One region of the Solibacillus sp. FSL H8-0523 genome, then DNA from elsewhere that is predicted to be linked to it. Evidence: riboswitches for the same ligand, from Rfam matches in the RefSeq annotation. Region 1 holds a riboswitch; each other region holds the start of a gene.
The links. A riboswitch is a leader RNA that binds a small molecule or an ion and turns the genes downstream of it on or off. The one in region 1 is predicted to bind S-adenosylmethionine.

Region 1 (11,185 bases):
CATGGTACGCCCAGCGCGTGTTGCACAATTTGCTAGCCAAGGGTTTGTCGTATTTGCACCGTATTACCGAGGCAATCGAGGGGGCGAAGGGAAAGACGAATTTGCAGGCGATGATCGTCATGATGCGATGAACGCCATCATGGTATTAAAACAATTTATTGCGGTTGAAAAAGTGAATGTATTCGGCTTTTCGCGCGGTGGTTTAATGGCGTTATGGACAGCAATTTTATCGGATGAGGTGAAATCACTTGTAACGTGGGCTGGGGTTTCAGATGCAACGGCAACTTATTGGGAACGTGTGGATATGCGTCGCGGCTTAAAGCGTATTGTTGGGGGCACGCCAAATAAAGTACCAGAAAACTATGAGGACCGCACACCATTATATGATGTGGCAGACATTCAAGCGCCCGTACTGATCATTCATGGTACTGAAGACCAGCACGTGGATATCGAGCATGCCTATCAGCTTGAGCTCTATTTAAAAGATGAAGGCAAAGTTGTAGAAACCTGGTTTTCATTTGGCTTAAAGCATCATTTCCCACCGAAGTTAAATCGTTTAACTGTTCAGAAATTATGTAGTTGGATGAAATCAAAAAAGGATGCTACGCATTAGAGCCGTGCGTAGCATCCTTTTTGTGTACTATGATATACATTACATTTATATGATGTTTATCCTGATCTGAGCAACATGTTAGTAAGACACTCGTAGGTTAAACGTTATGTCGCATTGATTGAGCGAGTCTAGGTATTCGCGCCAGTATATTGGCGCGAATGCCTTTTCCTAGCAAATTACGCTAAAGGACCGCCTTTTTTCACGATTACTTCATCAACATTTGCAAACTTCGCGAAGTTGTTGTTGAATAGCTCAGCTAGTTCAGCTGCTTTTTTATCGTACGCTGCTTTGTCAGCCCATGCTTCACGAGGGTTTAATACTTCTGTTGGAACACCTTCGATTGCGACAGGGATGTTTAATCCGAATACGCCATCTTGGATTGTTTCTACATTGTTTAATTTGCCTTCGATCGCTGCACGAACCATTGCACGCGTGTAAGAAAGCTTCATACGAGAACCTACACCGTACTCGCCGCCAGTCCAGCCTGTGTTTACTAGGAACACTTGAGAACCGTGCTCGTCGATTTTTTGGCCTAACTGCTCCGCATATACAGTAGCAGGAAGTGGTAAGAATGGTGAACCGAAGCATGTAGAGAATACTGGCTCCGGCTCTGTAACGCCGCGCTCTGTACCAGCTAATTTCGAAGTGAAGCCGCTTAAGAAGTGATACATTGCTTGTTCTTTTGTTAATTTAGAAACAGGAGGTAATACGCCAAATGCATCTGCTGTTAAGAAGATGATTGTATTTGGGTGACCTGCTACTGATGGTAATACGATGTTATCGATGTAGTCGATTGGGTACGCTACACGTGTATTTTCAGTTAATGAACCGTCATCATAGTCACAAATGCGTGTTTCAGTATCTACTACGACGTTTTCTAATACTGAACCGAAACGAATCGCGTTGTAAATTTCTGGTTCATTTTCTTCTGATAAGTTGATTGTTTTTGCATAGCAACCACCTTCAATGTTGAATACGCCAGTATCTGACCAGCCGTGCTCATCATCGCCGATTAATTTACGGTCAGCGTCTGCTGATAACGTTGTTTTACCAGTACCTGATAAACCGAAGAATAAAGCAACATCGCCTTCTTCACCAACGTTTGCTGAACAGTGCATTGGGAAAATCCCTTGCTCTGGTAATAAGTAGTTCATAATACCGAATACTGATTTTTTCATTTCTCCAGCATATTCAGTACCACCGATTAAGATGATTTTCTTTTCAAGTGAAGTGATGATGAATGTTTCAGAACCTGTGCCATCTACTTCTGGATCTGCTTTAAAGTTTGGAGCAGATACGATTGTGAAGTCAGCAGCGAAAGAAGCTAAGTCTTCGGCTGTTGGACGGATGAATAATTGGTGGCAGAATAAGTTGTGCCATGCATATTCATTAATTACTTTAATAGATAATTGAGAAGCTGGATCTGCTCCTGCAAAGCCGTCGAATACGAATAATTCATCGCGCTCTTTTAGGTAGTCCATTACTTTTACGTAAAGCTTGTCGAAGACTTCAGCAGAAATCGGACGGTTTACTTTGCCCCAGTCGATCTTGTCTTTTGAACCTTCTTCTTCAACCATGTATTTATCTTTAGGAGAACGGCCAGTATATTTACCTGTTTCAGCACGTAATGCGCCTTCTACAGTTAACATTGCTTCTCCACGTGATGTAGCTTTTTCAACTAATTGTGGAACTGATAATTGAGATTGAATGTTTTCCCCGTTTAAAAGTTCTTTCAGCTCGTTAGCAATTTCTACCGAATTCATCTATTAAATACCATCCTTTTTTATAGTATTCCCTTGTGAAGGGGAGTTGTTTGTTAATTCAAAAATAGTATAACACATTGAATATAATAATCTATACTAATTCTGAATTATTTTTTAATGAATTTCTAACGATTTTAAAACTGTACGAAATAAGACAAAATTAATTGACAGGGGCATCGTTTTTACGTAAGATGTGTAATTGAACGGATACTCTTATCCCGAGCTGGTGGAGGGGCAGGCCCTATGAAACCCGGCAACCTGCGCAAGTCGCGTGTTGGTGCCAACCTGATGCAAGGGCAAAACTACCCTTGAACGATAAGAGTGAAAGGTATCGAATATAATTCCCTTTCCTCACGCGTGATGAACGCGACTCATGAGAAAAGGGATTTTTTTGTTTATAAATTAGAACGATAAAAGTAACAGCCTTTCAAAACCTCGTGTCAAAGCAAATGCTTGACGTTTATCCTGCATTAAGGGACAGTAACTGTTTACTTTAATGGGGAAGTGAAACATGGCGTAAGTGGACAAGCAACGGTCTCTTAAAGCCCGATTGGTAAAAGCTTGGGGATGTTAAATCGCACCGAGCCAAGTTTCACTTTATCGAAAAAATAAGCGGACATGGGTAATGAGTACCGTATCTTTAGTAAGAGTGAATTTAGGAGGAAAATGACATGACAAATCGTCGACTGTTTACATCAGAAAGTGTAACGGAAGGACATCCAGACAAAATCTGTGACCAAATTTCAGATGCTATTTTAGATGCCATTTTAGCAGCAGATCCAAATGCACGTGTAGCTTGTGAAACTACGGTAACAACAGGTTTAGTATTAGTAGCGGGCGAAATCACAACTTCAACATATGTAGATATGAAAGGAATTATTCGTGATACGGTAGCAGAAATCGGCTACACACGCGGTAAGTACGGATTTGACGCTGAAAACTTAGCAGTACTTGTAGCGGTTGGCGAACAGTCTCCTGACATCGCGCAAGGTGTTGACCAAGCGTTAGAAGCACGTGAAGGTTCAATGACAGATGATGAGTTAGAAGCGATTGGTGCAGGTGACCAAGGCTTAATGTTCGGTTATGCATGTAACGAAACACCAGAGCTTATGCCAATGCCGATTTCTCTAGCACATAAATTAGCGCGTCGTTTAGCAGCAGTACGTAAATCAGGGGAACTTGCTTACTTACGTCCAGATGGTAAAACACAAGTAACAATCGAATACGATGAAAACAACGTACCAGTACGTGTGGATACAATCGTTATTTCAACGCAACATGATGAAGAAGCAACATTAGAGCAAATTCAAGCAGACATGAAAGAATTTGTTATTAAACCAGTTGTACCAGCTGAATTATTAGATGAAGCGACAAAATACTTCATCAACCCAACAGGCCGTTTCGTAATCGGTGGACCTAAAGGGGATGCAGGTCTTACAGGTCGTAAAATTATCGTAGACACTTACGGTGGTTATGCACGTCATGGCGGTGGCGCGTTCTCTGGTAAGGACGCAACAAAAGTTGACCGTTCTGCCGCTTATGCAGCACGTTATGTAGCAAAAAATATCGTAGCAGCAGGCTTAGCTGATCGCGCGGAAGTACAATTAGCGTATGCAATCGGTGTAGCACAACCGGTATCAATCGCGGTTGACACATTTGGTACAGGCAAAGTAAATTCAGAGCAAATCGTTGAATGGGTACGTGAATTATTCGACTTACGCCCAGCAGGAATTATTAAGATGTTAGACTTACGTCGTCCGATTTATAAGCAAACAGCTGCTTACGGTCACTTCGGTCGTACAGATATAGATGTCCCTTGGGAAAAAACAGATAAAGCAGAAATTCTTAAAGCAAAAGCAGGTCTATAAAATGCAAATGGAGTCATCGGTAGTAATTAACTACTGGTGACTCCATTTTTTTAAACAAAATTACGCTCTTTAATAGGAAGAAACTGTATGTTGTTACATGTGATTGTTCGTAGCGTCATTTTGTAATGACTTGTAATATTGCCCTTTTTCTACGTATTCACGAATAATACGATCCATGTCAGCGCGGTCTTCTTCAGTTATTTCACGTACTACTTTTGCAGGACGCCCCATCGCTAAACAGTTAGGCGGAATCACTTTTCCAGGAGGCACAAGACTACCTGCACCGATAAAGGCTCCTTCACCAATTTCAGCGCCATCTAAAATGATGGAACCCATACCAATTAAAGCACGTTTTTTGATTGTACAGCTATGTAACGTTACTTGATGTCCAACCGTTACCTCATCTTCAATAATTAACGGGTAAGCTGGGCTTTGGTGAAGGCATGATAAATCCTGAATACTCACACGTTCGCCGATAATCGTCTTGTTTACATCACCACGTATTACCGTGTTAAACCAAATTGTTGACTCAGCACCGATTGTCACGTCACCTGTAACAGTTACGTAATCAGCAATAAATGCGCTCGGGTGGATCACGGGTGATTTGTCTTTGTAAGGGTAAATCATGGGCAATTCCTCTTTTCTTAGATAAAATAGTAAGTGCTATTATTATCGTAACAGATGGACAGGAATTTTCAATTAGCATTTCTTCTAGGTGCGATGTATGATAGAAAATAGAGATTTGATAGAAAGCGTGGGTTGGCCATGTGGAAATGGGAAGCTGAAGAGCAACCAAAAGCAGTCATCGTAATTCTTCACAGTGTATATGAGCATCATCGCTGGTACGCATGGTTAATTGAAAAGTTTCGAAGTGCAGGCTTTCACGTTGTCATGGGAGATTTACCGGGACATGGAGAGCAAGCAAAATTTGCAAGATATCACGACGAAGACTTTGAAGGCTATATAAAATATACGAAACTACTATTTAAAGTAGCACTAGAATATAATTTACCGTTATTTGTTATTGGTCATGGGTTAGGCGCAACGATTGCAACTTACGTACTTCAAAAGAAAAAAATAGATTGTGCAGGAATTATATTAACATCACCGTGGCTTCAGCTAAAACTAACGCCAGGTAAGCTAACGAATGCGTTATCGAGTTTTAGTGCCATTACATCCAATATGAAACTGAAGCATGAACTGTCATTACAGCATTTTACACGTAACACGGATGTGTTAATGGAGCTTAAAGAATATTTACCGTTAAATGATACGGTGACGGTAAAATGGTATCGTGATTGGCAGCAAGCGACACGCGTCATTCGTGATCCGGAATTTAAGCTACCGAATGTGCCACTGCTTGTGATGACTGGTGAAAATGATAAAGTAACAGACGTTCAGGCGACAAAAAAATGGGCATATGAACAAATTCAGCATTCTGAATTCCACTACAAACAGTGGAAAGGTTGCTTACATAGTCTCTATTTTGAATTAGAGCGTGAAGAAGTTTTCCGCTATAGTGTAGACTTTATTGACAATGTTTTACGGGACTTAGGTTATATTATTGAATAAAACGAAACCTAGCAAATAAGTAATTGTTTGCTAGGTTTTTTCAATTATTATAAAATTTATATCGAAATTTCTGAATCTTTGTAATATACTAAAATCTAAATTAATACACTAATTCAATAAGGGGGAAGGTTATGGATTTTATTAATAACTTTGTAGGTTGGGCCAATAATATTTTATGGGGTCCAGTAATGATTTATGGAATTTTAATTGTCGGGCTGTTCTTTTCTATTCTGACAAAATTCGCTCAAGTTCGTTTAATTGGTGATATGTTCAAGCTGATGTTTACAGGGCAAAAATCAGATGCAGGGGTATCGTCATTCCAGGCATTGTCGATTGCGTTATCTGGTCGTGTAGGTACGGGTAACATTATCGGTACGGCTTCAGCAATTGCATTTGGTGGCCCAGGTGCCGTGTTCTGGATGTGGGTGACAGCCTTTATCGGTGCATCGACAGCCTATATGGAGTCAACATTAGCGCAAATTTACAAGGAAAAGAAAGACGGACAGTATCGTGGTGGTCCAGCATTTTACATCGAAAAATCGACAGGAATTAAAGCATTAGGTGTCGTTTTTGCCATTGCAATGATTATGTCAGTGGCAGTTTTAATGCCAGGTGTACAAGCTAATGCTATTTCAGGTGCAGTAGAAAATGCATTCGGGATTGCGCCATGGATTACAGGATTAGTAACGGTTATCTTACTTGGCATCATCATCTTTGGTGGAATCAAACGTATTGCCAACGTAGCGCAAGTTTTAGTGCCATTCATGGCATTAATTTATTTATTAGTTGCACTTATTGTTATCATTATGAATATTTCTGAAGTACCAGCAGTATTTGCTTTAATCTTCCGTAGTGCCTTTGCATCGGATGCGATTTTTGGTGGGATGATCGGTAGCGCAATTTTCTGGGGTGTAAAACGTGCGATCTACTCAAACGAAGCAGGTCAAGGTACAGGCCCACATCCAGCCGCAGCTGCTGAAGTTTCTCATCCAGCTAAACAAGGCTTAGTACAAGCAGCATCGGTTTATATCGATACAATTTTAGTATGTTCTGCGACAGCGTTAATGATTTTATTCATGGGCACGTACAATGTACATGATGGTAGTCAAGACGGAGTATTAATCGAAGCGAAATTAGATGAAACCATCACATATTCAGGCTTCACACAAGCCGCTGTAAATAATGCATTCCCTGCATTAAATAACTTCGGTTCAGGATTTGTCGCAATTTCTTTATTCTTATTCGCATTTACAACATTAATGGCTTACTACTACATTGCCGAAACAAATGTGTCGTACATGTTTAAAGGTAGCGCTGAAAAAATCGGTATTTTCTTAATGAAAGTGATTCTACTTGCTTCTGCATTCTACGGAACAGTAAAAACATCCGACTTAGCGTGGGCGTTTGGTGACGTAGGGCTAGGTTTAACCGTATGGATCAACGTTATTATGATGCTATTTATTATGAAACCAGCGCTTCTTGCATTAAAAGACTATGAGCAGCAGAAAAAAGAGGGCAAGGATCCTGTATTTGATCCGAAGAAGTTAGGCATTAAAAACGCGGACTTCTGGGAAGAGTACAATAAAAAATAATGGATGACGGCATTTCGCCATCCATGGGCTGAGTACATCACTTTAGGGTGATGTACTTTTTTAGTGGAAAACTGGCGCTTGCAGCAATGCTAGTTTTCCCAAAACACATCCTGTTTCATTGCATCTAATAGAGTATTAAAAAATGCCTGTACGTTATCGACTGTTGATGCAGGTAAAAAATGAATAGTAATGGCGAAATCGCTATTTGTTTTCCCTTGTTCGTTGCAAAGATAGACAACGAGTAGATAATGAATCGCATCATACACATCATTTTTGATTGGGAATTTTTCTTTTGCCTCATTGAGTTGAAGGAGCCAATGCGTGGCATATGGATAATCAATTGTATAGCCTTCAGAAGCGAGTGCTAATTGATCGTTTAGGCCAATTGGCACGAGCGCATAATCAATGCATCCTTTGCCTTTACGCTTTACTTTTGCCCTTTGTGCACGCTTTAAAACATGGTATCGAGTTCCTGCTTTTTTACGTAAGCGTTTTTTCAATCTGTGTCCCCCTCTGTTTGTAAAAAGCATCAAGCGCTTCGAATTGCTGCTTTGAAAAATCCTTTTGCCCACGAATGAATTTCTCATATAAATTATAATAGCAAATTGTTAAATAGTCATCGTTATGGTGTCTTTTGTAAGGTGTATCGTTTTCTAATACGTCAACGCCTTCAAAATAGCGATTCATTTTATCAACGGTACGAATGTTGACACCGCGCTTTTTCATTTCTTCTAAGACAAGCGCCGTATAAATCGATAACTCGCTCTTAGGGTACTCGTAAATATAATTGATGAGAACATGCCTATCTTCTTTGGCATAAATACTATTGAGCTCGCGCCACTGTGCTAAAAGCTGACTTTTTGGTAAATACGGGATTAATTCGAAATGCCATAAACGCATAATAGTCATCCTTTCTAAAAAACAGAGAGCTAAATTTTAGCTCTCTGTTGGAAGTTCTTTTACTTTTTCTAAAGCAATAATAAACGGGGGATCATTTTTTTGATTAATAAATTCATAGCGAAGTACATGAATGTATTTTTGTGGTAAGTCACTCACAAAGCGAATGACTTCGTCGCGTTCTTCTTTACCACCTTCATGGCCATGATAAACGACTAACACAATCATGCCGCCAACTTTTAATAATTGGAGTAGGCTTTCAAGGGATTGAATCGTTGTATTGGGTTTTGTCACGATTTCGTGGTCACTACCTGGTAAATAACCCAAGTTGAAAATGGCTGCTGAAACCGGCTTGGTAATATATTTTGCTACGTTTTCGTGCCCGTCGCGTAAGACGAGGGCACGGTGCTCTAATGCATTATCAAGCAGGCGGTGTAGCGTGGCATCAACGGCTTCTTTCTGAACGTCAAATGCGTAGACATAGCCGTCATCACCGACAAGATTTGCTAAAAAGAGCGTGTCATGTCCGTTGCCCGCTGTCGCATCAACGGCGATATCTCCTTCAGCAACCGACATTTGTAGGAGCGATTGTGCGTACTGAATAACGCGTTCTAGCTTCATTTTTCAATCACGTCCGCTTTGTAGTGTTTCCCTTGCCAAGACCCGCGGCGTTCGAGCTCCGCGTCAATGCCGTTTAGTACTTCCCATTTGTTGACTGACCACATAGGACCGACCATTAAGTCGATTGGGCCGTCACCTGTAATGCGGTGCACAATCATTTCCGGGGGAATAATTTCGAGCTGATCCGCCACAAGATTTACATAGGCGTCTTTTTCCATGAATTCAAGCATGCCTTTTTCGTATTGTTTTACGAGAGGTGTGCCTTTTAATAAATGAAGTAAGTGGATTTTAATGCCTTGTACATCAAGTTTCGCCACTTCACGCGCGGTTTCCATCATCATATCGTAGTCTTCCAGCGGTAAGCCGTTAATGATATGTGTGACGATGCGGATGTTGTGCTTGCGCAGTTTATTAACCCCTTCGACATAAGTTGCGTAATCATGTGCGCGGTTAATTAAGTTTGCTGTTTTTTCATGTACAGTTTGTAAGCCAAGCTCTACCCATAAATACGTACGCTCGTTTAGTTCTGCTAAATATTCGACAACATCGTCTGGTAAGCAGTCAGGGCGTGTTGCAATGGAAATCCCCATAACCCCTTCACAAGCAAGTGCTGCCTCGAACTTTTCCTTTAATACTTCAAGCGGGGCATGTGTATTTGTGTAGGCTTGGAAATAGGCCATCGTTAAGCCGTCTTTCCACTTGTTCTCCATTTTTGCTTTGATTTGTTCGAATTGTACCGGGATTGGATCTACTTTATTGCCGGCAAAATCGCCTGAGCCAGCTGCCGAGCAAAATGTACAGCCACCAAATGCAACCGTGCCATCACGGTTCGGGCAGTCAAAACCAGCATCTAGTGCAACTTTGTATACCTTTTTACCAAATTCGTTACGTAAATAACGGTTCCATGTATAATAGCGCTTTCCGTCTGATGGGAAAGGGAAATTTGTTTCAGTCATAAGTCTGTTCACTCCTCTAACGATTTATTTTAACATGGAGCTAGGAACTCTACTAATAGAAAATCTTTTTTCTTGTACATTTCTAGTAATAGGAATAAAATTGTTGCTTGAGTAATTTTTTGGGGGAGGAAATTTTGTGCCGAAACAGGTTTGGTTTTTAATACTTGGCACGTTTATTAATACAGTTGGAAATTCATTTTTATGGCCTTTAAATAGTATTTATATTCATGACCATTTAGGAAAGTCATTAACGGTTGCTGGAGTCGTACTGATGCTAAATTCGTTAGCAGGGGTGTTTGGTAATTTAGTTGGTGGTTTTTTATTTGATAAATTAGGTGGTTATAAAGCGATTTTAATTGGGGTCGTGCTCAATTTGTGTTCGATTACCTTATTAACGTTGTGGCATGATTGGCCACAATACGTCATCTTTTTAGCAATGCTCGGTTTTAGTGGCGGGATTGTGTATCCAGCGATTTATGCGATTGCCGGAAGTGCGTGGCCAGAAGGTGGGCGTAAGGCGTTTAACTCGATTTTCTTAGCAAATAATGTCGGGGTGGCGATTGGTCCTGCACTTGCTGGGATTATTGCAGATTTTATATTTGATTATGTATTTAGTGCAAACTTATTTTTCTATGCGGTGTTTTTCGTACTTGTCCTAACGACATACAAACGCTTTGATCAGCGAGATGTCACAACAAAATCGCTTGGAAAAGACGAGCAAGGACGTCAAAAAGGTCCGATTCTAGCGATAGGTATTTTAAGTATTTCACTTGTTGTATGTTGGTTAAGTTATTCACAGTGGAGCGCGACGATTTCTTCTTATACACAAGGGCTAGGGATGAGCTTGTCTGAGTATAGCTTACTTTGGACGCTAAATGGATTTTTGATTGTCGCAGTGCAGCCAATTATCCGCCCACTTATTAAACGTTGGGAAAATAAAATTAAGCATCAATTAGTGCTTGGTTTAGTGTTAATGTCTCTGTCATTTATCGTGGTCTATTTTGCAGGGGACTTCAAAATGTTTGCAGCGGCAATGATTATTTTAACGTTTGGTGAAGTATTCTTTACACCCGTCATTCCATTAATAGCTAATCGACTTGCGCCACCTGGACAGCAAGGCTTTTATCAAGGCTTAGTGAACAGCGCTACAACGATTGGCCGCATGATCGGTCCCGTGTTTGGCGGCTTCATGGTCGATATGTACGGTATGCAGGTGCTCATGATCATTTTATCGATTTTACTAGTATTCGCGATTATTCCATGTCTTCTATATGATAGGAGCTTAAAAAATCTAGAAAGTTAA
Region 2 (11,185 bases), 750 kb from region 1:
ATGTAGCGTATTCGTTTTGTAAGTCACCTAACTCAGTTGGGCAAACGAATGTGAAGTCTGCTGGGTAGAAGCACACTACAGACCATTGTCCTTTGAAATTTTCTGAAGATACGTCGATGAATTCACCTTTTTGGAACGCTTTTGCAGCGAATGGTGCGATTTCTTTACCGATTAAAGCCATGTATATTTCCTCCTCGAATGTATGTAAATGATTAACATTATAATTATTATAAAATAATTATTATTACGATTTAAATTATCTTACATTATCCAATTTTAGTCAACCTCTGTTCGGTAATAATAAGAAGTGTTACTTTTTGTTACTCTAACTATCTGGTTTGTCACCGTCCTGCGAACATCCATCGAAATGTAATATATTTTCTCTCCTACGTTTATTTTCTCTAATTTTAAACAATCAGGTAAATTTAATTATTCTATATTTTTTTACCCAATAACATTAAAACCAATAAAAAAATTTTTTTGAAAATACAAAAGAGCGGGTTCGTTGTAACCGAATCCGCTCTCCCCCCCCTGTATGCCATTCTCGCTTAATATCCATAAAGGTAAATAATTGAGAAAAACTAAAATAACTTTTCTAACTCACTTGTATGATCAACTAACTTGTCGAGCAACTTATTGAGTCGGTTTACCGATACTGATACATCTTCAACCATGGATAACAACTCTTCACTGTTTGCCGCATTACTTTGAATGCTTGAATAAAGTGACGAGAAAATTTGATTTTCTTCAGTGCTTACCATTTGCAGATGTGCTACTAGTTCATCCAACTGTTCAATTTTTTGGCGTGAAAGCTCGGTCCCTTCAATTAACAAGTTAATTGAATGACGAGCATCATCCATTTCAGATTTACTTGTTTCAATCGTTGTCGTTTGCTGGTCATTGCTTTCCTTCACAAGTTGAATCTCACCTTGAAGCTCCAATAAAATATCACTAATTTTACGTGTAGCTCCTATACTTCGCTCTGCTAATTTCCGTATTTCATCATCTTTTGAAGACACCAAAAAGAGAGTGTCCGGTAAATGAATTCCGGACACTCTCTTTGTAGTTTGTTAATTAGTTTGTAAAAGATAAGACTGCGTTTTTATATTGTGCTACTACTTTAGCAGCCTCATTTTTTGTTGTATATTCGAACATACGAATGTCATTTTTATTATTGAATACGGTTACTACCCACATATTTTTTCGCTCCCTTTTAATTAGTTTGTGTATGATAAAACGGCATTTTTATAGTTTGCTAATTTTACTGTTGCTTCTTTTTTTGTTGTGTATTCGAATATACGAATATCATTTTGATTGTTAAATACGGTTACTACCCACATGTTTCATTTCTCCTTTTTTATAAAACTGTATTATAAAATCGTTCATTCCCCAATGACGTTTGCAACTTGTTATATAACAACTTCTTGAATCCTATTCTACTCCGATTTTTATAAAAAGAAAGTGAAATGTCTGGCTTTTCACAATGTGTTCATAATTAAAACGCTTACTTTGAACACTTTGTGACACCGGTATTTTCCTCGTTCTAAATCGAAAGTAGAGAAAAAAATCGCGAACGAGCAACTTCTGTTCTAGTACAGAATAAAAGCGTTTTCATCGATTTTGCTTTTCATAAACTCCATTTACGGGTATACGTACTTATGTGTAAAATTAGCTAAGAGATGATCGAAATGACAGAACAACAATTATTAAATGATGGCTACCGGAAATACACTGGAGAAAAAATCGATGTGTTTTTCTCAGCAACGCTTTGCGCTTTTTCCAAAGCACAATTCGAGAAAAATCCTGATTATCAGGATGTATTAAAATAATTTTTAAAGCCTTTTGAAAAGACAAGAAAGCTTTTCAATGGGCTTTTTATCCTTTACCAATCAAATTTATGGAATTTTCCAAGTTATATTTATATAATGGCTAAGAAATTAGATACACATAGGAGGGTTTTTATGAGCATTTATAATTATTTAGTTGAAAAGCCAAATGGTGAAATTTTATCAATGGAAACATACCGCAACAAAATAATGCTAATTATGAATACAGCAAGTCAATGTCAATTTACATACCAATACGAAGATATGCAAAAGCTTTATGAGAAATACCAGCAGAAAGGTTTGGAAATTTTATCGTTCCCTTGTGATCAATTTGGCAACCAAAACCCAGAAGACGGGGAAACGACAAAGACCCAATGTAAATTACAGTACGGAGTGTCTTATCCAATTTTCGATAAAGTGGAAGTAAACGGTGTAAAAGCGCATTCCTTATTCAACTATTTAAAGCATGAAGTTGATTGTCCTGAATTTGAAAAACATTCCATGCAGCAAAAATTATTATTTAATCATATTCAAGAGAACTATCCCGATTATTTAATCGGTCGCAATATCCGCTGGAACTTTACCAAGTTTTTAGTAGATTCAACAGGGAAAGTCATCAAACGCTTTGAACCCGATACTTCGATGCTTGATATCGAAAAGGCGATTGAAGAGCTTCTATAAACAAATAAAAACAGATGAAATGACCCGTTCGTGGTCCATTTCATCTGTTTTTTTAAGCTTTACGATTTAAAAAGCCCATTGCTGTATTTGTCCATTGCTCCACCTGTGCTTGACGCTTCGGATCATCCGCTGCTTTTTTTATTACTTTAGACGTTAGGGCCTGCGTGGAATCATTGATTTCATTTAACACGGTGCCTGTATTTTTCAACGATTGAACAACGCCCTGCACTGACTCCTTTTTATACTCGATGTCTTGCTTCATTTTATCAGCTGTTGCTGCAAGCTGAGTTGTCTGTGTTTGAATACCATTCATTTGCTTTTGAATGCCATCTGCGTGCGCAAGTAAGACCGTCGCTGTATTTTTAAACGGGACAATGACCGCAACGATACAGACGATTAATACAACAACCGCGATTGCGACAATAATAACAGATGCTAATAACCAACCATTCATTCCAACGCCTCCCACTTCGTTTTCTTTATTCTATTATATATACCCAATTTCCCACTAGTGATAAATAAGAAAATCCACAATCAAATATATTTAAATTTGATTGCGGATTAATTTTTATAAGTATCGGCGTGCGCCAGAATAGTTTCTTTTATATGCGCCTTGGTTCATGTTTTCAATTTTTACTTTTGACGCATAGTGTGGTGCATGGAGCATTTTACCCCCACCAAGATAAAGTCCTACGTGGTATACCTTCCCTTTACCGCCATTATAAGCGAAAAATACAAGGTCGCCCGGCTGTAAATCTTTTTTCGCTACTGCCTTACCACCCTTTGCTTGGTAGAACGAATCACGCGGAATCATAATGCCGTGTGTGCGGAATACCGCATATAAAATACCTGAGCAATCATAGCCCCAAGAAGATGTACCTGCCCATAAGTATGGTAAGTCTAAATAACGTTTGGCCTCTTTTATAATCGTTTCAGCTGTTGGTTTTGGTATATCACTATACTTTTGATACGTTTTTGCATCGCTTTTCTTTAATAATTTAATGCCTTTATTTGGCGTTTCGACATGATAGTACGTGTCATCTGTCTTAACTACCGGTAAAATCGTTGCATAACTAATTTCTAAGAACTTCTCTTTATTGATTTCGTTTATTAATGTTGTTTTCTTTGCCGTTACGACTGCAATCGCACAATCATCATAGTTTTTCGTTGTAACAGCAACATGTGATTCTGGCACCCATCCTGGATAACCAGCCTTTAAATACGGCACATACTGATCCTTTGCTGCAATTCGAGACCATTTTCCTTTCTTTTCTATAAGCGTTACCTCATCGCCATATAATGCCTGTGTATCTGTTTTCCCAACAAGCCATTTTTTTTGCATGATCGATAAAGATGACACCCATTTTTGCATGTCTACTGGATCTTTCTTTGATGGATAATCAATGTTACGTGTTTGATTTGATTTATTCCACATATTTGTTACCGCGACATCGACAACATAGCGCTTTTTATCCGTCTCCACAACACAGCTTTCATACACTGGCTCTTTAGGTTCTGTTAGACGTAATGTCGGCTCTAAAATACGTGCTAAGTAGGAAACAAAATCTCCACGTGCTATCTGTGCATTCGGGTTAAATTTTTCATTTTTTGCTGGAATAAAAATTCCATTTGCAATAAATGCTTGAATCGTAGCATACGCATCGTGATTTGTCTTAATATCTATATAACCTAATTTCGATTGACCAGTTAATTGATACACTTGTTCTAACGTTTTCACCGCTTGAACACGTGTTACTATTGCATCGGGATTAAAATTGCCTTCAAAGCCCGACATAATACGAGCTTCGGTAATCGCAGCAATAACCGGCATTCTTTCATCATCTTGTGCTATGTCTGCATATGTAGGGATTGCACTTACTTCTAGATCTAACTGTAATGTACGCACTAAAAATTCAGCCATTTCATAACGTGTTAAGGCTTCATTTACTCGGAATGCTTCGTTCGGTGTTATTGTAATCCCACCGTAATCACTAAGAACCACCAGCTCTTGTTCTAATTTTGAACCGTCTCCCACATCGATAAATACCTTCGCTTGCCCACTCGTATGAAAACTAAAAAATACTAAAAGCATAACTACAATTTGAACAATTCTCTTTGTCATTATTCTTTTCACTCCTATTCATTTCTCTAAAATATTATTCTAACAAATATTTCCTCCCATATCTCATATAATCGAATATTATTCAGAATAAAATATTTTTTCGAAAAATATATATTGACAATCAGTTTACTGGGATTTAATATTAGGTTCACAGCAAGCAACCAATTAAATATTTCTTATCAAGAGAGACTGAGGGACAGGCCCTGAGACGTCTCGGCAACAGCTTATTAGCCTCGTGCCAAATCCTGCAAGTAATGACTTGAGAGATAAGAACAAAAGTAGACTTTTCAAACTTTCGTATCTTATTTTTAAGATGCGAAAGTTTTTTTTATGAAAAATTTCGCATTGTATTCTAATAAAGGTGGGCGTTAAAATGATTGAATTTTCGAATATATCAAAGTCATTTAAAATAAAAGATCGTGAAGTTCATGCGGTTCGCGATGTGAACTTAACCATTGAACAAGGTGACATTTTTGGGATTATCGGCTTCAGTGGTGCTGGCAAAAGTACGCTACTGCGCTTAGTCAACTTACTTGAAAAGCCTTCTACAGGTACTGTCAAAATACAAGGAACTGATTTAGCATCGCTAGCTCCAAAAGATTTACGCCAATTACGTCGCCGCATCGGTATGATTTTTCAAAATTTCAACTTGATGACATCACGAACAGTCGCTGGCAATATTGCCTATCCACTTAAACTGGCTGGTACACCAAAAGCTGAAATCGAGCGACGTACAACAGAGCTTTTAAAGTTCGTGGGGCTATCTGAAAAAGCAAAAGACTACCCCGAACAATTATCTGGTGGGCAAAAACAACGTGTCGGAATTGCCCGTGCACTTGCAACGAATCCAGATATTCTCATCTGCGATGAAGCAACATCCGCACTGGATCCAGAAACGACAGCTGATATTTTAAAACTGTTAAAACGAGTAAATGAAGAATTCGGCATTACGATTTTACTCATCACCCATGAAATGCATGTTATTCAGACGATTTGTAATCGTGTCGCAGTCATGGAACAAGGGCAAGTGATTGAACAAGGAGATGTGTACGAAGTGTTTACACAACCACAGCACACAACAACGCAGCGTTTTATTCAATCGGTGCACCAAGATGTTCCTTCACCACAGATCTTACAAGAGTGGCAACGTTCTGGTGGGCAGCATTTATACCGCGTATTATTTAAAGGGTCGCTCACACATAACCCGCTACTCTCTGAAATTACGCAAAAGCATCACGTACCATTTAACATCATTTATGGTTCCGTACGAGAGCTACAACAAAAATTATTTGGTAACTTGCTCATTTCATTCCAGGGTGAGGACGAACAAATAAAGAAAGTCATCGAAGAGCTTTCACAGCAAGTTGACGTAGAGGAGGTGCTATTAAATGAAGGTTGATTGGAGTACATTTTGGCCAAGAATTATTGAAGCAACTGGCGAAACACTTTATATGGTTATTTTGACGCTTGGTTTTGGTTCAATTCTTGGTATTTCCATAGGAATACTTTTATTCGTAACACGTGAAAATAATATTTTAGAAAGCAAGTTAACATTTAACGTACTTAATATTTTAATCAACATTGTACGCCCCATTCCGTTTTTAATTTTCTTAGTAGCAATTTCGCCGCTAACACGAATTGTTATGGGAACAACAATCGGTACAAGCGCAGCCGTATTCCCAATGACAATTGCCGCAGCATTCGGCATTGCACGTATTGTAGAAACAAACTTAATCAGTATCGACCCGGGTGTTATTGAAGCGGCAAAAGCAATGGGTGCGAGCCCACTGCAAATTATCTTTACCGTGTTAATTCCAGAAGCATTAGGACCACTTATTTTAGGGTTAACCTTTGTAACAATTAGTTTAATCGATTTCTCAGCGATTGCAGGTACAGTTGGTGGCGGTGGTTTAGGTCATATTGCCATTACTTATGGTTATCAACGATTTGATGGCTCTGTCATGGTTGTCACCGTCGTCATTTTAATCGCATTAGTACAACTCGCACAATGGCTCGGCAATACATTAGCAAAAAAAATCTTAAGACGATAGGAGAACTATACTTATGAAAAAAATCTTATTAACAGCCCTAACAGCATTATCAGCTTTCACATTAGCAGCATGTGGTGATGACAAAGAAGTCGTAAAAATCGGGGTAAACGGTGCAGATGGTGCACAGTGGCCAATTTTAGAAGAAAAACTTGAAAAAGAAGGCATCGATATTGAATTAATCGAGTTTGCCGATTATACACTACCAAACAACGCATTAGCACAAGGTGAAGTAGACTTAAACGCATTCCAGCACATTTCATTCTTAGCAAGCTATGTCAATGAAAGTGGAAACGAGCTTATTCCACTTGGCTCTACAGTATTCGCGCCTCTTGGCTTATACTCAGAAAAAATTAAAGACGTAGGCGAAATTAAAGAAGGCGATAAAATTGCGATTCCTGATGATCCATCTAACCAAGCACGTGCACTACGCTTACTTGAATCAGCTGGCTTCATTGAATTAGCCGATGATTTCGGATTATTCGGTGATCCAACAAAAATTACGGCAAACAAATTAAACTTAGACATTATCCCAATGACAGCACAGCAAACACCACACGTACTACCAGATGTAGTTGCAGCAATTATTAACAACGGGATTGCCGGTCAAGCAGGTTTAAATCCAGGTGAGGACCCAATTTATCGTGAAGTTGCGGAAGATGAAAATGCCTACCCATATGTCAACATTATCGCTGCACGTGCAGAAGATAAAGACAACGAAGTGTACAAAAAAATTATTGAACTTTACCATACAGAAGAAATTGAAAAAGCCATTCAAGAAGATACAAACGGTGGTCAATTTATGACAATCTTAACAGATGAAGAATTAGAAAAATCATTCGAAGATTTAAAAGTAATATCTAAATAAAGGGAGGAATTACCATGACAGTAACAATTGAAAACGAAACAATCATTCATTCAGTACAACAACAGAGCGAGAAATACATCACGACGAGTAAGGCCATTCACGCCAAACCAGAAATCGGAAATGAAGAAGTATTTGCAAGCGCACAGCTTGTTGCTTTACTACAAGAAGCGGATTTTGACGTTCAAACGGCTGTTGCTGGTCATGAAACTTCTTTCTACGCACAAAAAGACAGCGGCAAACCGGGACCAACTATTGCTTATTTAGCAGAATATGATGCGCTTCCTGGTTTAGGCCATGCATGTGGACATAACATTATCGGCGTTACAAGTGTTGCAGCAGCAATCGCTTTAGCTGAGACAATCGATACAACGGGTGGTAAAGTCGTTGTACTTGGTACACCAGCTGAAGAAGGTGGTCCGAATGGTAGTGCGAAAGGTAGCTTTGTACGTCATGGCTATTTAAAAGATGTAGATTTAGCCTTTATGCTACATCCATCTGGTAAAACAGGTGTTACAAACGAATCACTTGCTGTTGATCCACTTGATTTTCACTTCTACGGTAAAGCAGCGCATGCCTCTGCTTCACCTGAAAAAGGTATTAATGCACTAGATGCAGTCATTCAACTATTTAACGGAATTAACGCACTTCGTCAGCACGTATCATCCGATGTTCGAATTCACGGCATTATTACACATGGTGGTGATGCACCAAACATCGTGCCAGAATATGCATCAGCACGTTTCTACATCCGTGCAACTTCTTGGCCAAAAACAGAGGAAATATCAAACAAAATTCGTAAAATTGCAGAAGGTGCCGCGCTTACAACAGGGGCAACTGTAAAAATTGAACGCTTCCAAAACGAAGTAAAAGATCTTGTTGTGAACGAAGTAACCGACCGCATTTTAGCTGAAAAATTAAACGCACTTGGTGAAGATGTTCACCCTCGTGGGCATCGTTCTCCAGGCTCAACAGATGCTGGAAACATTAGCTATGAAGTTCCTACTTCTCACGGTTATATTAAAATTGGTCCGAACGATTTAATTGGTCATACAAACGAATTCCGTGAAGCTTCAAACTCTGAACAAGGTTATAAAGCACTCATTACTGGTGCCATTGCACTTGCGCAAACAGGTCATACATTTTTACAAAATCCTGCACTGATTGACGAAGCAAAAGTCGCACATCAGCAACAATTAGCACTTAAAAAGAACGACTAAAATGAAGCCCCAACTCTTTGCGAGCAGGGGCTTTTTTTACAAATTTAAATTTTTCCACGTGAAACATTTTTCGACAACATATACCACGATATTTTTTGTGGCTTATGCAAAAAGGAGCCTCCGAAATAAATCGGAAACTCCTTTGAGTATTTATTAGTAAGCGCTCCAGCCAGCATCCGCTGCTAAAACAACACCGTTAATATATGATGATTCCTCGCTCGCTAAAAATAGTGCGATGTTTGCAATTTCTTCTGGCTGTGCAACGCGGTGCATAATGTCTTTCACGCCACGAGTCGCTTGACCTAACCCAAACATATCATAGCCTTCCATTGATTGCGTCATGCCTGTATCAACCTGCGCTGGTGCGATAGCATTACAACGAATACCTTGTGGGCCGTAATGAGAGCCAACGTTTTTCGTCATACCAGCGACTGCGTGTTTTGCAGCTGTATATGTTAACCCTGCACGTCCACCTTGTAAGCCCGAAATCGATGCTAGGTTAACGATGACACCACTTTTTTGCTCTTGGAAGTATGGTAACACTTTACGCATACCACGCATAACGCCACCTACGTTAATGTCAAATACACGGTTCCAAATGGCATCATCTACATTGTGAGCCGCTTGCATGTTATCTAATACACCAGCACAGTTTACCAAAATATCTACTCGGCCAAAGTGTGCAACGGTTTCATCTACCATACGATTGATATCTTCTTCTACAGCTACATTTACTTTTACACCAAATGCTTGTTTACCGTCTGCTTTAAATGCCTCTACTGTTGCATTTAATCCTTCTTCATTGAAGTCGGCGATGACAATTTTAGCACCTTCTTCGGCATATTTTGTTGCGATTGCTTTGCCGATACCACTTGCGGCACCTGTGATGATTGCGACTCTATTGTCTAAACGTCCCATACTAGAAACGCCTCCCTTTATAAGATAGTTTAATTGTAAACGACCCTTGGAATGTCGTCAAAACATCCCTCTATTTACGCCAAAATGTTGTACAATTCGCTTTATCAATGATGTTAAATTCAATGAGGCGACCTAATAATTCATAGTTCATTTCCGCATTCCATGGAAAACGAATTAACCCCTTCGTATAGCTTAACCCAGCTTGTTCTATTTCATCCTCAAAATGTTGCATCGTCACTTCTTCTGGTGCGAATGCTAAATGCTTTTTAGCTACACTAAAGCCTGCGATGAACGTATCATGGTCGGTAAACATTGGCTGATTCCATTTTATTTCTTTCTTGAGTTGTGGAAAGCGTTCCGCTACCCAGTTTAGTACCCGCTCTGTACGTTCACGTGCTTCCGGATTGTCAATTGTTTCGATAAACTGTTCAAATGTTTCCATGTCATCGCCTCCATTTTTATGACTAGCATAACGTGAAAACCCCATTTTGAATATACTTCAAAATGGGGTGCTTATTATTTAAACCGGATTAAATACATTGGGCGCTCTGGTCCTTCACTCGTTACAACCAACGTCCCTTCCTCTGTAAAAGCCTAGCATAATTGCTAAGCTTTCATATGAATCAATTCAATTGCTTTATTGCTTTTTTTCAAGTGATCTAATACGTCGTTTAGTTTTGTTAGCTCATCTTTTTCGACCATAAATGCATTTTCATCGTGCTGTGCAACGTATGTGCTACTTAAATATTCTTCGTTTTCTTTTGTAATTAATCGCACATAGCCAAATGTCATGCCCGCCTCTTTATATTCCACACGTAAAATATCACGATAATTGATCGTTTTCGTACGCGGCTTTGCTCGTTGAATAAACCAAATTTTTTCACCTGCATAATCGATTGTCATTTCTGTTTTATCCAGGTGCACTTTATAGCCACCAAACAATCTAAAGCTAAATGTATTCATTATAATTACTCCATTCCCAACATCATTCCCTTTATTATACGAAGTTTACGTGGGAAATTCTAATTTCTGCAATGCTTTTAGCAGGATTTTAATAAGTACTTACCAATCGCTAGGAGAAAATCTACCACATCTTCCTATCCGTTACATTCGAAAAACGAATCGCTGTATGCATCAAGGTCACGATTAATATTAATTCAAATAAGTTCGTAATGGCGTCACTACCAACATCGATTGTAACCGCGCTGCCGATTGTCATAATAATTACCCCCACAAGCATCCACCACCATTTACGCTTCCACGCTAAGAAAATAGCGGTAACGAGTAACGCTAAAACAACAATTAAAATCATCGGCGGTGGTCCTGAGATAGCCTCTACCGAACTATAGCTCGCGACACCGTAGGATTCCTGCACACCCAGTGTTAAATCCTTTAGCTCTACCATAAATTCAATAACCCATGCTGCGACCATCAGAACAATAAACGCAGCACCTACCCACGTTTTTTTAGCAAAACCAATGTTTGCTTCACGCAAAACAAAATAC
Region 3 (11,185 bases), 620 kb from region 1:
ACTAAATATGCTTGTTACGACAATGAATAATTCAATTAAAGCAGTAGTAGAAGCAAATAGCGGGATTTTTTCTGAAGTGGCACCGTTAATTGCTGAAGATGTTGCAGTATTTTTACCGAATCCAAACAATATTCATTTAAGTGAAGCAGGCTATGAAGTAGTTGCTGAAAAAATGATGGAAGATTATTTCGCAGCAATTTTAGCGGATTTAGAAGAAGCACTAATTGATGAGCCAGTAAATGAAGCACCATTTACAGATATCGCTAATCATTGGGGCAAAGATTATATTAATATCGCGTATGCAGATGGCTTTATAAAGGGCTATGAGGACGGGACATTTAAACCAAATACAAATATGACACGTGTGGAAGTGTTATCGGTTATCGCACGTGCTTTTGAGTTAGAAGCGACGAAGCCTGCACCATTTAAAGACATTAGCAATTATACACAGCAAACACAAAATGAAATTGCCGCAGCGTATGAAGCGGGATTAGTACGTGAAAATGAAGGTTACTTCAATCCTAAAGGGGAAATTACACGTGCACAACTTGCATTAATTTTAATGCGTTTGTCGAATAATTTGGCAGGGGAAGCATATGAACCAGAAGTGATTGCACCGTTTAACGATATTAAAAATTATGACCGTGAAACACAAGTTGCAATTACATTTTTATATGATATCGATGTTGTACAAGGTACAAGTGCAACAACTTTCTCACCAAAAGGTAATTTGACACGTGCACAGTTCGCAAAAATTTTAGTATTAACCATGTCAGAGGAATAAGAAAAAGCGGTAAATGGACGGGGATCCATTTACCGCTCTTTATATATCATTGCAAAAACGGGGATTTTTGCAAGGGGACACAATACAGTGTTGCCTTAATTTTGCCATTTTAAGCCTTCAAAGAAACGATAAATTTCTTCAAAAACTAATTCACGCTCTTTACCTAATGTTAAAATATGACCAGAGTTAATGAATGTTTTAACAGATTTAATGCGGGAATTTACTGAACTATAAATGAGGTCAGCACTCTCGCAGTAATATTCGTCATCTTCTAGACCACGTAAAATATGAACGGGCGTCTTGATTACATTTAATTTTTCGCTTGTTTCGTTAATCATGCTTTGTAAATAATTTAATGAAGGCATTTTCACGAGCTCTGCGATTTTTGTACGACTATCGATTGCTTCGTCGTATGTACCTGATAATTTTTTATAATTGATTGCATAATCAACGATGCGATTTTGCAAACTATCTGTAGATTTTGAACTTGCAGGAGCAGACATTGTAACAATCGCTTTTGTTGGACGTTCTTCACCAAGCTTTAACGAGAAAATTCCACCAAGAGATACGCCGGCTACCGCAATTTCTTCGTAGCCACGATTTTTTAACTCATCGTAGCCTTCGATTACACTATTCCACCATTCAATAGGGTTTGATTGAATTAATAAGTCAGGGCCACCTCCATGTCCTTTATATAAAGGCGCATGTACAGTATAGTTACGATCAGCTAAATATTTTCCTAAACGTTTTACATCATTGGTATTGCCAGTAAAACCGTGTAATAAAAGTACGGCACGTTTACCAGCTTCAATTGTAAAAGGTTTGGGCGCGATGAGTTTCATTGTCTTTTAGACTCCTTTGTGAAGTGAATTATGTCAATTTTGTATATTTTTTATAAAAACTATTGAAAATTAAAAATAATTTTGATATGAAAACTTGCTGCTATCGATTATTATAAAGCTATTAATACATAAGTACAATTTATTATTCTTATTGTTTTGATTCAAAAAAGTTATGAATGATGTGAGGTATGAAAAATGGAGATGGAACAGCTTCAATATTTCAAAACCGTTGCTACAATGCAACATATGACACGAGCAGCGGAGGTTTTAGCGATTTCCCAACCGGCGTTAAGTAAGTCTATTGCTAGTATTGAGCAACAACTTGGCGTGCCATTATTTAGCCGTGAAGGGCGCTCGATTTATTTAAATCGTTTTGGCGAGCTTTTTTTACAAAGTGTCGACATTATCTTAGAGGAATATGAGCGGATTCGTGAGGAATTTGAGGATATTATTCGCCCAGGTTCAGGTGAAGTTTCGTTTGGTTTTATTCATACATTAGGGATGGAAGTCGTTCCAGAATTAATCGCAGCAACAACGAAGCAATTTCCGAATATGCAGTTTTCGCTAACGCAGGCAACCTCATTAAATTTATTAAAGCGTTTAGAGGAAGGTGCTATTGATTTATGCCTTTCACAAAAAATTGAATCAAAAGTAATTGATATTGAAACAGAAGAGCTATTTGTTGAGGAACTATTTGTCATTGTTCCGGTGACACACCCACTAGCGAAACAAAGCGCTGTGAAATTAGAGGATGTCAAAAACGAGCCGTTTATTGCAATAAAAAAGGGCAATTCACTACGACACTTGGTAGATGAACTGTTCTTAGAGGCTGGTATTAAATTGAAAACAACATTTGCAGCAGAAGAGATGCATACGGTAGCAGGATTTGTGAGTGCGGGTATGGGTATATCAATGATTCCAAATATTAAAGGACTCGATGATTATAAAGTAAAACGCCTTAAAGTAGATCCACCATGCTATCGCTCTGTTGGGGTTTCATGGGCAAAAAATCGCTATTTACCCCCAGCAGCAAGTGAATTTAAGCAGTATTTAGTGGATTATTTTAATGAAAGAAAAGAGTGATGTGATGCAAACGGAAGAGCAATTTCAGGATTGGCTTACACAACATTTCTTAGAGCCGAAGCATTGGCAACAACAATTTAAATTAGCAAAAAAAGGTATTGAACAATCGGTTGTAGTTGTTGCATTATTATATAAAGAACACCAAAATTTTGAACAAGCAAACGAGTGGTTGAACAAAGCAATTTTACTTGGGAATACAGAAGCAATGTATGAGCTTGGAAATGTCTATTTTGAAATGGAAGACGAAGAGCGCGCATTTGAGATGTACAAGAAGGCCGCACAACTTGGACATCCAGATGCGATGAACAATTTAGCGGATATGTATTTCAACGGTGAAGGTACAGGGCACGATGAACGCCTTGCTTTAAAATGGTTTACAAAAGCTGCGGAGTCCGGTGTGGTAGAAGCGATGTTCACACTTGGGATTATGTATGAGCAAGGGCTAGGTACCGAAGTTGATGACCAGCAAGCACTGACTTTTTATGAGGAAGCTGCACGTGGTGGGGATGTCGAGAGCCTGTATCGTTTAGGTATGATTTATTTTGAAGGGGCGCTCGGTCAACCTCAAAATAGAGAGCAAGCTATTTATTACTTCGAACAAGCTGCCGAGCACTTTCACCTGGATGCCTTCTTTAACTTGGGTTATATTTCGGAGCTTGAAGAAGGGCTGATGGAAAAAGCGGTTCATTATTATAAACAAGCTAGTTTATTGGGGGATCTAGAATCTACGAAAAAGCTCGTACATTACTATGAGCAAACAAACGATGCACAGGCGCAAAAATGGCGTGAAAAATTAACATACCTTCAACAAGACGGGGAGTGAGTTTTTTCTAGATGAGAAAATTACTGAAATGGCTTGGACTGACCTTAGGACTACTGTATGGGGAAAAAAGGGAGATCTATTAAGTGCAATTTCACCGCTAGATCAACAAAAAATAATGGCAGAAAAAACAATAGACTGGCTTTCGCAGCATGGGAATTAAAGAAAAGTAATTACAGGTTTAATTTCATCTGAATTTAGGAATTATATTAATGTAAGGAAGTTATATTAAGGAGGGGGAATTTTATGTTCATGTTTGCAGCTCCACAATTCTCTTCTAATCATAATAAGGATATCGTTCAAAAATTACAGCAAGTGCTAGCCGAGCAGCGAGAAACGTTAACGACATTATGTACAATTGTAGAATATTTAAAAGGCTATATCCAAATACAGTTAGAAAGTAACGATGTAATAAAATACAATCAAAGAATTCAAAGGATGACGGAGAAGCAAGTAAACCGTTACGATAAAATTGATGATTTAATTAATACGAATATTTTTCAAATGAAAAAAGGCAAGACCACGGATAATACAGCCCTAGTTTACGGGAAAGAAATCCGGAAAATTGAATCAGGTATTCGTACATTAAAGCTATTTGTATGTGATGCCATTAATATGAAAGATTCGAACCAGCAGTTAATGGACCGCAGTGAGGAACGCTTACGTTATTTTGACATACGTTCGATTGCCCTAGAAGTAGAGATGAACATACTATCAACAAGACTTACAGCGATTTAACAAAGAGGGCTTGTCACAACGATTTTGTGGCGGTCCTTTTCGTTTTAGGTCTTTAGGACTAATAAGAACGAACGGACGGTCATAAAAGTGTATGTTGGGAATTCAATGGCGCTTTTGGTACAGAATTAGAGAGCGAATATTTGGGGATGGAATGAATTTACACGATGATATAACTAGGTGCTAACATAGCTGTGTAGTACCAAAGCATAGAATGTTGGAAAATAGTCGGAAATAGTTTTCAAGAACAAGTCGCTTCCTTATAATAGAGAAGTTGTAGGTTAGATGGGATTTTGATAGTGAAACAAACGTATTTGAGACGATAGCGCAGAGTGTTATGAATAAATTTAACTCATGTTTCATATATATGAATAAATAACTTTTTTATAACAATAGGAAAAGGCGAGGTCGCTAATGTTTTTTAATAAAAAGAAAAATGAAAAACAAGTAATTGATTGGAATACAGTTGATGTAAAGCTTGAAAGTACTAGAAATAGTGCCGTAATGAAACAATTAAAAATGCTAGGTTTAACAGAAGATGATTTAAAACACTTGAAAGTATTTAAACCGCAAGTAGATGAAAATATTGAAAGAATTGTAGATACGTTTTATAAAAATTTAGGGATGGAGCAAAGTTTGGTTGATATTATTAATGACCATAGCTCTGTCGACCGTTTAAAAGTAACGTTAAAGCGTCATATTTGTGAAATGTTTAGCGGTGTCATCGATTCGGAATACTTTGAGAAACGTAAAAAGATTTCTCGTGTTCATGTACATATCGGGCTCAAAACGAAATGGTATATCGGCGCATTCCAAAGTCTACTAATCGACTTTATTCGATTAGTACAAGATCATATCGATGATGATGACCAACGATTCCGTACGATTGCAGCGATTTCAAAAATCTTAAATTTCGAGCAACAAGTCGTATTAGAAGAGTATGAGCTTGTTATCGAACGCATGCAAGAAAAACTAGAGCAACAAAAGCGTCAAATAGGGAATGCCGTAATTGAATCCTCAGCGAACTTAGCAGCCATTTCAGAAGAAACAAATGCTTCCTTCCATCAGCTAACATCACAATCAGATGTGATGATTGCCTATGCGAAAAAGGCGATTGATATTTCTAAAGTTGCAACAGATCAAGCGTATCAAGGGAAAGTTCAGATTCAACAGCAAACCGTAAGCATGAATGCCATTCATCACTCAGTAGGACTGATTTCAGAGGAGATGGACAAGCTAACAGAGGTTTCAAAAGAAATGGAATCTACAATGGGCATCGTAACAAACATCGCCAACCAAACAAATTTACTTGCACTTAACGCGGCAATTGAAGCAGCACGTGCTGGGGAAGCGGGTAAAGGGTTTGGTGTTGTAGCTGGTGAGGTTCGTAAGCTGTCTGAACAAACAAAAGAATCGGCAGTAAATGTTGAAGCGTTGTTACAAAATACAAATATGCGTACGGCCAAACTTCAAGAGTCGATTCAAGAAATTAAATCAGCGGTACTAGTTGGTGAGCAAAGTATGCATAATACGGAAATACAATTTAATGCGATCGTCGAGTCAATGCAAGAAACGAAAATACAAAATAGTTTAGTTGAGCAAGAAGTCGGCGAGATTGGCGAGGTAATTGTAGAATTAGGCAGTGCTTTTGACGAAGTAACAGATGCAGCAGATATGTTAGCACAAGTTGCGCAGTCATTAGAAAAAGGAAACTAGATGCATGCTAAGGGATTTCCCTTAGCGTGCATTTTTTTATACAAAATTGTAATATCCGTCAGCCCTATTTTTCGTAAAAAAGGCTTATACTGAAAAAAGAAATTAAGAGCGAACAAATAGGAGCGAAACAAATATGAAAACAATAGTAGTAGTTGGCGGCGGAATTACTGGCTTAACGACGATGCATTATTTAAAAAAACAACTGGCGGAAAAAAATGTCAACGCACGTTTAGTATTAATCGAAAAAAAACCATATTTAGGCGGTAAAATTCATTCAGAGCATGATGGAAGCTTTATTATGGAAACAGGGGCGGATTCAATCGTTGCCCGTCATCCGGGTGTGTTAGAGCTTGTGCAGGAATTAGGATTTGAAAGTGAACTCGTTTATAACGAAACGGGCATTTCCTATATTCATACGAATAACGAGTTACACGCAATTCCAGCTGGTTCAACGTTTGGTATTCCAATGAGCATGGAGTCGTTAATGGCAAGTACACTTATTTCAGAAGAAGGCAAACAGCGTGCGCTAAAAGATTTAGAATTACCGAACACAAATTTTACAAAGGAAAGCTCAATTGGCCATTTCTTAGAGTACTTCCTAGGTGAGGAAATTGTGCGTAAACAAATCGCACCAGTGTTAGCGGGGGTATATTCAGGTGATTTGTATCAATTAAGTCTCAACTCGACATTGCCTTATTTAGTCGACTATAAAAATGAGTACGGTTCGATTATGAAAGGCTTTGAAGCAAACCGTGCACAATTTGAGAAGGCGGCAAATAAAAAATTCATTTCGTTTAAAGGTGGCTTATCGGCGTTGATTGACCGATTAGAAGAGACTTTACCAGAAGTGGAATTCATGAAAAATACAGCGATTCAAGCCGTTGAAAAACAGGGTGAGCGCTACTGTGTTGTGTTAGGAAACGAAACGCTTATTGCGGATATCGTTGTCCTTGCAACACCAAATGAAACGGTGTCTACGGTATTACAAGACGCTGGTTTACGTACGCAATTAGAAAAATTCACGACTGCCTCAGCATTAACGATGTATGTTGGTTTTGATGTGGCAGATCGCATGTTACCAGCAGATGGCACGGGCTTTATCGTATCCCATAACTCAGATTTAGTATGTAATGCCTCAACATGGACGAGTCGTAAATGGAAGCATACGTCGTCAGAAGGTAACTTACTTGTCCGTTTGTTCTATAAAAACATTAATCCGCGCTACGAGGAGCTAGCTGCCATGACCGATGAACAACTGACAGAGGTCGCTTTAGGCGATATAAAACTAAGTCTGGGCATTGAAGAAAAGCCGACTGTTGTTAACGTCACAAAGTGGATCGGCCAAATGCCGCGTTATGATTTAGCACATAACGAAGCGTTAGGTCATGTGATAAAAGAATTAGCTTTGCATTATCCAAATGTCTTACTTGCGGGCTGCTCTTATTTTGGTGTTGGAATTGGTGCGTGTATTCAAAATGGCAAAAAAACAGCCGAACAAATTATCGCACGTGTTTAAATCGGAATTACCCAAATGAAGCGTTTTCATTGCATGAAAAAGCACTTTATTTGCCTAAAGGGTTGACGTTCCAGTGTGATAAAGTTATGATTCATTTAATTATTTGAAAAATTCATAAAATTTCTTATCGAGAGAAGCAGAGGGAACTGGCCCGGTGAAGCTTCAGCAACCAACATTTCATTTGTCAGGTGCTAAATCCAGTTGGCGCTTCGCCAGAAGATGAGAAGGAAACGAAATCCGACATGATAGAAGCCTTCTTTTTATATGAAAAGAAGGCTTTTTTATAGTGTTAATAGACTGAAAATACTGTGAATAATGGAGTGAAGGCGATGGGTTTACTACAAGATTTAAAAACAAAGGTATTAACGGCAGACGGTGCGATTGGCACATTATTATATTCGTATGGACTGGATTATTGTCATGAGGAAATGAATGTGGCACGTCCGGAAATTATTGAAAAAATTCACGGAGAGTATATCGCTGCGGGTGCAGATATTATTCAAACGAATACATATGGAGCAAATGCTATTAAGCTCGCACGCTACGGCTATGAGGGACGTGTGCAGGAATTTAACGAAGCGGCACTGAAAATCGCGAAGCGCGCAGCAGCGGGTGGCCAGTACGTACTTGCAACAATTGGCGGGATTCGCGGCATTCGTAAAAGCGATGCCACACTAGAGGAAATTTTAGTGGCATTTAAAGAGCAAGCGGAGGTACTACTTGCCGGTGAGCCAGACGGATTTTTACTTGAAACGTATTATGATTTTGAAGAATTAGCGCAGAGTGTACAACTACTGCGTACATTAACGGATTTACCGATTATCGCGCAAGTAACGATGCAAGAAGCAGGCGTACTACAAAACGGGATGTCGCTAAATGAAGCGTTACACGATCTACAACGTTTAGGAGCGGATATTGTAGGTAGCAACTGTCGACTAGGGCCATTCCATACGATTCAAGCGTTTGAAGGAGTAAGTCTACCGGAAACGGCATATTTATCGGCTTATCCGAATGCCTCACTTTTAGATGTAGAAGACGGCCGCGTTGTGTATGAATCGGAAACGGACTATTTTGCACGTGCCGCAGAAGAGTTAGTGAACCAAGGCGTGCGTTTAATTGGTGGGTGCTGCGGGACAACGCCAAAGCATATCGCAGCAGCGAAAAAACGTTTAGCCAAGCTTTCGCCAATTGAAGAGAAGGCAGAAACAAAGGGACGTACGGAATTTGTCCGCGTGGCAGAACCGCGTAAACATGAACCACTGCACGAAAAAGCAAAGCGCGAGCGTTCGGTAATTGTTGAACTCGACACACCGCGTCACTTAGAAATTGATGGCTTTGTGGAGGGTGCGAAAAAGCTAGCAGAGGCGGGCGCGGATGTTGTGATGATGGCAGATAATTCATTAGCCTCACCTCGTATTAGTAATATCGCGATGGCGGCGATTTTAAAGGAGTACGGCATTCGCTCACTGCCACATTTAACTTGCCGTGACCGTAACTTAATTGGCTTACAGTCTCATTTAATGGGGCTGGATGCACTAGAGCTACATGACATTTTAGTTGTCACAGGAGACCCAACAAAGGTTGGCGATTTCCCAGGGGCAACGAGTGTGTATGATGTGTCGTCAATGGAGTTAATTTCACTCATTAAGCAATTAAATGAAGGTGGCTCGTTTACCGGGAAGTCACTACGTAAACAGGCGAACTTCTCTGTAGCAGCAGCTTTTAACCCAAACGTGCGTGTGTTAGATCGCGCAGTGCAGCGTTTAGAAAAGAAAATTGAGCATGGCGCGGATTACTTCATCTCGCAGCCGGTATATACAAAGGAAAAAATTGTAGAAATTTACGAAGCAACTAAGCATCTAGAAACGCCTATTTATATCGGCATTATGCCACTAACTTCATCACGCAGTGCCGAGTTTTTACACCATGAAGTGCCAGGCATTAAACTATCTGATGAAGTATTAGCACGCATGGCAGCATGTGGGGACGATAAAGAGGCAGCAACACAAGAAGGCTTAGCAATCGCGCAAGAATTACTAGATACAGCATGTCAGTATTTCAACGGTATTTACTTAATTACACCGTTTTTACGATACGATATGACATTACAATTAATGGATTATGTAAAACAGTATGACGCGAAACATAAAGGAGAAAAAACAAATGTTTAATCACCCAATTCATGAGCAATTACAAAAACGAATTTTAGTCATCGATGGTGCCATGGGGACGATGCTACAGGCTGAAAATTTAACGTACGAAGATTTCGGCGGCGAGGACTTAGATGGCTGTAACGAAAACCTTGTACTGACACGTCCTGATGTACTAAAAAAAATTCATCGTGCCTATTTAGAAGCGGGCGCAGATATTATTTGTACCAATACATTTGGTGGAACGCCGCTTGTATTAAATGAGTATGATTTAGGACATAAAGCGGATGCAATCAATACAGGTGCTGTCAAAATCGCATTAGATGCGGCACGTGAATTTTCAACACCAGAATGGCCACGCTTTGTTGCAGGAGCAATGGGGCCAACGACGAAAACTCTATCGGTAACAGGCGGTATTTCGTTTGAGGAGCTAGAGGAAAACTTCTACCAACAGGCAAAGGCGTTAATCGAAGCGGGCGCGGACTTAATCTTATTAGAAACGTCACAAGATATGTTAAACGTTAAGGCTGGAACGATTGCGGTACACCGCGCATTTACAGAGTTAGGTAAAGAAATTCCGGTGATGATTTCAGGAACAATCGAGCCGATGGGGACAACATTAGCCGGGCAATCGATTGAAGCCTTTTACATTTCGATTGAACATATCAAGCCATTATCAGTAGGGTTAAACTGTGCGACAGGTCCAGAATTTATGACCGATCACCTGCGTTCATTAGCGGAGCTTTCGACGGGTTATATTAGCTGTTATCCAAATGCGGGATTACCAGATGAAGAGGGCTGCTACCATGAGACGCCGGATTCGTTATCAAAAAAACTACAAGGCTTCGCTGAAAAGGGCTGGTTAAATATTGTGGGCGGCTGCTGTGGGACAACGCCAGCACATATCGCAGCCATTCGCGCGGCAGTTGACGGCTATGCGCCGCGTCAGCCAAAAGAGGCGACGCACGGTCACGTTCTCTCAGGGATTGAACCTTTACAATACGATGATTCGATGCGCCCATTATTTATTGGAGAGCGTACAAACGTTATCGGTTCACGTAAATTTAAAAACTTAATCATCGAGGGGAAATTCGAAGAGGCGGCTGAAATTGCGCGTGCCCAAGTGAAAAATGGGGCGCATGTCATTGATATTTGCTTAGCAAACCCAGACCGTGATGAAGTGGAAGATATGAAAAACTTCATGCAAGAAGTCGTGAAAAAAGTGAAGGTGCCGCTTGTAATCGATTCAACAGACGAAAAGGTTATGGAAGAAGCACTTAAGTTTTCACAAGGGAAGGCAATCATTAACTCGATTAACTTAGAGGACGGTGAAGAGCGCTTTGACGCGGTGATGCCACTCGTCAAAAAGTACGGTGCCGCACTTGTTGTAGGTACAATTGATGAAATCGGGATGGCCGTTACACGTGAGAAAAAACTTGAGGTGGCCCAACGCTCGTTTAAATTACTAACAGAAAAATGGGGCATGTCACCAGGGGATATTATTTTTGATCCATTAATGTTCCCAGTTGGTACAGGCGA

Region 2: it holds a riboswitch for S-adenosylmethionine, as region 1 does, so the genes downstream of both, NSQ62_RS19725 (ATP-binding cassette domain-containing protein) here and metK (methionine adenosyltransferase) in region 1, are expected to answer to the same signal.
Region 3: it holds a riboswitch for S-adenosylmethionine, as region 1 does, so the genes downstream of both, NSQ62_RS19040 (bifunctional homocysteine S-methyltransferase/methylenetetrahydrofolate reductase) here and metK (methionine adenosyltransferase) in region 1, are expected to answer to the same signal.

Annotation. Positions count from the first base shown of each region.
Region 1 is NZ_CP150291.1:3,188,619-3,199,803, reverse strand. It holds gene NSQ62_RS15905 (prolyl oligopeptidase family serine peptidase) at 1-613, shown strand, start outside; gene pckA (phosphoenolpyruvate carboxykinase (ATP)) at 790-2,376, opposite strand; SAM riboswitch class I at 2,587-2,698, shown strand; gene metK (methionine adenosyltransferase) at 3,048-4,244, shown strand; gene NSQ62_RS15890 (gamma carbonic anhydrase family protein) at 4,338-4,871, opposite strand; gene NSQ62_RS15885 (alpha/beta hydrolase) at 5,010-5,816, shown strand; gene NSQ62_RS15880 (alanine/glycine:cation symporter family protein) at 5,957-7,408, shown strand; gene NSQ62_RS15875 (hypothetical protein) at 7,498-7,908, opposite strand; gene NSQ62_RS15870 (pyrimidine dimer DNA glycosylase/endonuclease V) at 7,889-8,308, opposite strand; gene NSQ62_RS15865 (class I SAM-dependent methyltransferase) at 8,345-8,926, opposite strand; gene NSQ62_RS15860 (TIGR01212 family radical SAM protein) at 8,923-9,882, opposite strand; gene NSQ62_RS15855 (MFS transporter) at 10,019-11,185, shown strand.
Region 2 is NZ_CP150291.1:3,940,091-3,951,275, forward strand. It holds gene ahpC (alkyl hydroperoxide reductase subunit C) at 1-181, opposite strand, end outside; gene NSQ62_RS19690 (hypothetical protein) at 582-1,022, opposite strand; gene NSQ62_RS19695 (hypothetical protein) at 1,075-1,197, opposite strand; gene NSQ62_RS19700 (hypothetical protein) at 1,218-1,340, opposite strand; gene NSQ62_RS19705 (hypothetical protein) at 1,689-1,829, shown strand; gene NSQ62_RS19710 (glutathione peroxidase) at 1,962-2,507, shown strand; gene NSQ62_RS19715 (DUF948 domain-containing protein) at 2,560-2,961, opposite strand; gene NSQ62_RS19720 (NlpC/P60 family protein) at 3,076-4,629, opposite strand; SAM riboswitch class I at 4,803-4,902, shown strand; gene NSQ62_RS19725 (ATP-binding cassette domain-containing protein) at 5,003-6,028, shown strand; gene NSQ62_RS19730 (methionine ABC transporter permease) at 6,018-6,680, shown strand; gene NSQ62_RS19735 (MetQ/NlpA family ABC transporter substrate-binding protein) at 6,694-7,545, shown strand; gene NSQ62_RS19740 (M20 family metallopeptidase) at 7,560-8,762, shown strand; gene NSQ62_RS19745 (glucose 1-dehydrogenase) at 8,916-9,680, opposite strand; gene NSQ62_RS19750 (iron chaperone) at 9,751-10,122, opposite strand; gene NSQ62_RS19755 (hypothetical protein) at 10,287-10,643, opposite strand; gene NSQ62_RS19760 (phospholipid phosphatase) at 10,765-11,185, opposite strand, start outside.
Region 3 is NZ_CP150291.1:3,808,008-3,819,192, reverse strand. It holds gene NSQ62_RS19075 (S-layer homology domain-containing protein) at 1-784, shown strand, start outside; gene NSQ62_RS19070 (alpha/beta fold hydrolase) at 880-1,626, opposite strand; gene NSQ62_RS19065 (LysR family transcriptional regulator) at 1,822-2,709, shown strand; gene NSQ62_RS19060 (tetratricopeptide repeat protein) at 2,693-3,532, shown strand; gene NSQ62_RS19055 (chemotaxis protein) at 3,776-4,267, shown strand; gene NSQ62_RS19050 (globin-coupled sensor protein) at 4,679-5,980, shown strand; gene hemG (protoporphyrinogen oxidase) at 6,114-7,496, shown strand; SAM riboswitch class I at 7,618-7,722, shown strand; gene NSQ62_RS19040 (bifunctional homocysteine S-methyltransferase/methylenetetrahydrofolate reductase) at 7,826-9,667, shown strand; gene metH (methionine synthase) at 9,660-11,185, shown strand, end outside.